2 regions of the Lysinibacillus sp. Bpr_S20 genome follow, and region 2 is predicted to be linked to the other one. Evidence: predicted binding sites of a transcription regulator. Region 2 holds the regulator's gene; the other holds the start of a gene.
What was found. The regulator Rex, encoded in region 2, represses fermentation and respiration genes when NADH is low (regulators of the CRP and FNR family bind a similar motif). The targets are predictions, from matches to a motif close to TTGTGAAATATTTCACAA.
Positions count from the first base shown of each region.

Region 1: the regulator Rex is predicted to act here: its motif matches at 620-637, upstream of MWJ95_RS20955 (cytochrome ubiquinol oxidase subunit I).

Region 1 covers NZ_JALNLQ010000011.1:98,202-100,411, reverse strand. The annotation lists gene MWJ95_RS20960 (diacylglycerol kinase) at 1-459, shown strand, start outside; gene MWJ95_RS20955 (cytochrome ubiquinol oxidase subunit I) at 888-2,210, shown strand, end outside.
Region 2 covers NZ_JALNLQ010000016.1:6,146-8,355, forward strand. The annotation lists gene MWJ95_RS22930 (ABC transporter ATP-binding protein) at 1-512, opposite strand, end outside; gene MWJ95_RS22935 (redox-sensing transcriptional repressor Rex) at 730-1,365, shown strand; gene MWJ95_RS22940 (twin-arginine translocase TatA/TatE family subunit) at 1,519-1,713, shown strand; gene tatC (twin-arginine translocase subunit TatC) at 1,734-2,210, shown strand, end outside.

The DNA of each region.
Region 1 (2,210 bases), on a different contig from region 2:
ATGAAAACAATGCTAGGACAGTTAGCTTACTATTTAAAAGCAGTAGAAATGATCCCATCCATTAAAGCGTCCCATATGCGTATCGAATATGATGGCGAAGTGTTTGATGGGGATGCCATGATGTTTTTATGCGGCTTAACAAATTCAGTGGGTGGCTTTGAAAAGCTTGCACCTGACGCAAGTATTAACGATGGCTACTTTACTTTATTAGTATTGAAAAAAGTAAGCTTGCCTGAATTTATTCAGCTTGCCGCAATGGCTTTAAGAGGCGAGCATTTAAATGATGATCGTGTAATTTATAAAAAGGCAAGTGTCGTGAAAGTATCTACTGAAGATGAAATACATTTAAACTTAGATGGTGAGTATGGTGGAGATGCACCTGCTACATTTGAAAACTTAAAGCGCCACATTGAAATCTTTGTTCCACTAGCAGATATTCGTGAGGAAGACCGTATGTAATTGTACATTCCGCTCGGGTTGGCCTGAAAGTGATCAGGTAGTGCCTCAAACTGCTCGGGTTGGCCTCAAATTTGATCGAGTCGCCAATTTTGAAGGAAATTTTATGACCTAAATTGGTTGAAATTCTATATATAGGTATAAATATTACCTGTAATTGGTATTGTGAATGAATTAAGAAAAATGTTTGGCAAATGTGCGTATATTACTTGAACAAAATTTGAAACCTTTATAATAGACCGAAATCTCGGTCCGTTATAAAGGTTTTTTTCGTTGTAATAGTGGAAAATGGGGGTATGAATAAGGGAAAGGAAGTGTTGCCTTTGTATAAATCACAAGAAAGAAAGCTCATTTGGCTAAGCTTTGGTGTTGCAATTATTATGCTTCTTTCCATACTGGGAAGAATATTTGGAAGTTAGGGGGGCGATGAAATGGTGAATGAATCAGCAGTCTTTTGGAGTAGAGCATTAACAGAGCTAACTTTATCGTTCCATATTATTTATGCAACGATTGGTGTGGGCGTCCCGTTAATGATTATGATTGCACAATGGACTGGGTATAAAAAGAATGATGAGCACTATATTTTAATGGCAAGACGTTGGGCACGAGGTTTTGTTATTACTGTTGCGGTCGGAGTTGTCACAGGGACAGCAATTGGCTTACAGTTATCTTTACTTTGGCCGAATTTTATGCAGCTTGCCGGTCAAACAATTGCATTACCACTTTTTATGGAAACGTTCGCATTTTTCTTTGAAGCCATTTTCCTAGGCATCTATCTATATACTTGGGATCGCTTCGATAGTCAGAAAAAGCATATGCTGCTGTTAATTCCGGTGGCTGTCGGTGCATCGATGTCAGCTGTGTTTATAACAATTGTTAATGCGTTTATGAATGCACCACAAGGATTTGACATTGTGGACGGCCAGCTTGTGAATATTCAACCCTTTTTAGCAATGTTTAATCCAGCAATGCCGACAAAAGTAGCGCATGTTGTTGTTACAGCCTATATGACATCTGCATTTGTGTTAGCAGCCATTGCAGGATATCGTCTACTTAGAGGTTCTAAGCATGTATACCATAAAAAATCTTTATACCTACTTATGAAAGTCGGGCTGATTTTCTCCATTGCATCAGCGATTATTGGAGACTTTTCAGGAAAATATTTAGCAGAATATCAGCCAGAAAAATTAGCTGCAGCAGAGTGGCATTTTGAAACGGGAGACAAAGCTTCCCTTATACTTTTTGGTGTATTAAATGGTGAAGAAGTAAAATATGCTATAAAAGTACCTTATGCTTTGAGTGTTTTAGCACATAATAATCCAAATGCAGAGGTAATTGGTTTAGATCAATTTGCTAAAGAAGATCGACCACCACTGTATATTCATTACCTATTTAATATCATGGTGTTTATTGGCATGTTCATGGCATTGGTTTCACTGCTTTATGTAACCGGGAAAGCACGTGATTGGCAGTTTATTCATAGACGATGGTTTAGATGGATTGTTGTAGCAGGTGGGCCACTTTCCATTATTGCGATTGAAGCGGGATGGTGGCTTGCTGAAGTTGGACGACAGCCTTGGATCTTATATGGATTAATGCGAACACCAGAAGGGGCCACAACGAGTGATCATGTAGATTTAATGATGCTGTTGTTTACAGGTGTATATGCCGTATTAGGAATAGGAAGTATGGTGGTATTGGTTCGTATGTTTAAAAAGAATCCTATTGAACGAGAAATAGAAGACCGCCATGCT
Region 2 (2,210 bases):
TGCCCCCCTGATAGTGAGCTAATTGGCTTTTCGTAATCATTAGGATAGAACTGCATGCCATGAAGCACAGAACGCGTATCAGATTCATACTGATAGCCACCTGCATCTTTAAAATTATGCTGTAAATGATCGTATTCAGACATTATTTTTGCATATAAAGTTGGATTTTCATAAACAGCTGGGTCGGCCATTTGTTGTTCTAATGATCGTATTGTTTGTTCTTGGGCAATAAGTGGCTCAAAAATTGTCATCATTTCATCCCAAATTGACAATGTTGAGTTTAATCCAGCATGCTGCTCTAAGTACCCAATTTGTATACCTTTAGGGATAATAATATCGCCAGAGTCATAGGACAGTTGGCCAGCAATTATTTTAAGTAAAGTAGACTTACCAGCACCGTTACGACCTACTAATGCAACACGGTCACGATGTTGAACCTCTAATTTTACGCCACTTAAAATTTCATCTGCAAGGAAGGATTTATATAGTTGATTGACCTGTAAAACAATCATTCTTGACACCTCAATTCTTCCTTAGTGTAATAGATGTGCGATTGCCTTGCAATGTCGATGCTTTACTTATTCCAAGCTGTCATGTAAGATTGAAACGATTTCCCTTTAGTTAGTGGCGTAAAAGCGCCATTAACTAAAGGGAAATACTCCAGTGAATAGTATAAACTTAGAAATTAAGCATGTATCATAAGTAGATACATTATAAGGAGGAAAAAGTTTGAAACAAGAATTAAAAATTCCACAAGCCACTACGAAAAGACTTCCTCTTTACTATCGATTTATCCAAAACTTTGCACAAGAAGGCATGGAACGCATTTCGTCGAAGGAACTGAGTGAAGCAATGAAAATTGACTCTGCAACTATTCGCCGCGATTTTTCTTATTTTGGTGCTCTTGGGAAAAAGGGATACGGCTATGATGTGCAGCATCTCTTAAAATTTTTTAGTCAAACGCTCGATCAACATGAAGCGACAAAGGTAGCGTTAATCGGTGTAGGGAATCTAGGCAGTGCTTTACTAAAATATAATTTTCAAAAAAATCATAATACTCATATCGTTGTGGCATTTGACTCAAAGGCCCCAAAGGAAGGGAAGATGATTAGCAATATTCCTGTTTTTCATCCTGATTTATTGGAAGAAAAGTATGCAGAATATGGGGCGGAGCTTGCAATTTTAACAGTTTCACCACGCTCTGCACAGAAAATGGCTGATAGATTAGCGGTCATGAACGCAAAAGGAATTTTGAACTTTACGCCAGAGCGTATTACTGTACCAGATAAAATGCAACTTTTAACAATTGATTTGTCGGTAGAATTGCAGGCACTTATTTATTTAATTCGTAATCAGGAAGAGTGAATAATTACATAGTGCATTGAAAACTTAGTAAACAGTTTGAACTATTATATTTGTATATTTAAAAAATTAGTCTTAAAAATTTCACATATATTTAGTTAGCCAAATACTCATACTTGAGTTAAAATGTATCATATATAAGAGGAGGTGGCTGAAATGGGTATCGGTCCTATGAGCTTGGTCATTATCGGAATTGTAGCTATCTTAATTTTTGGTCCTAAAAAGTTACCAGAGTTAGGGAAAGCTATGGGGTCTACACTTCGTGAGTTTAAAAATGCTACCAAAGGGTTAGTAGAAGATGAAGATAATGATAAAGATAAAAAGAAAGTCATCGAACACGATGATAAGTAACTGAAGGATGTCTTTCTAATATGAATGCAAACGATCAAACTGTCATTGAGCATATAGAAGAATTAAGGAAACGACTTTACTTCGCAGTCGTTTTCTTTGTTATTGCGATTGTCGGGGCGTTTTTTTTAGCGGAGCCGCTTATTCATTTTTTACAAAGCAGTGAAACAGCACAAAGCTTCTCATTAAACGCTTTCAGAATCACAGATTCTATAAAAATTTATTTTCAAATGATTTTTTATATTGCTTTTTTGTTGACCTCTCCCATTATTTTATATCAGCTATGGGCATTTATTTCACCAGGACTATATGAAAAAGAACGTAAAGTCACATTAAGTTATATACCATTCACTTTTATATTATTTTTATCTGGAATTGTTTTTTCTTACTTTATTTTATTTCCATATGTATTAAACTTTATGATTGAGTTATCTGCTCGCCTCGGAGTGAAGTTAACAATTGGAATAAATGAATACTTTTCGTTTTTATTTCAAATAACT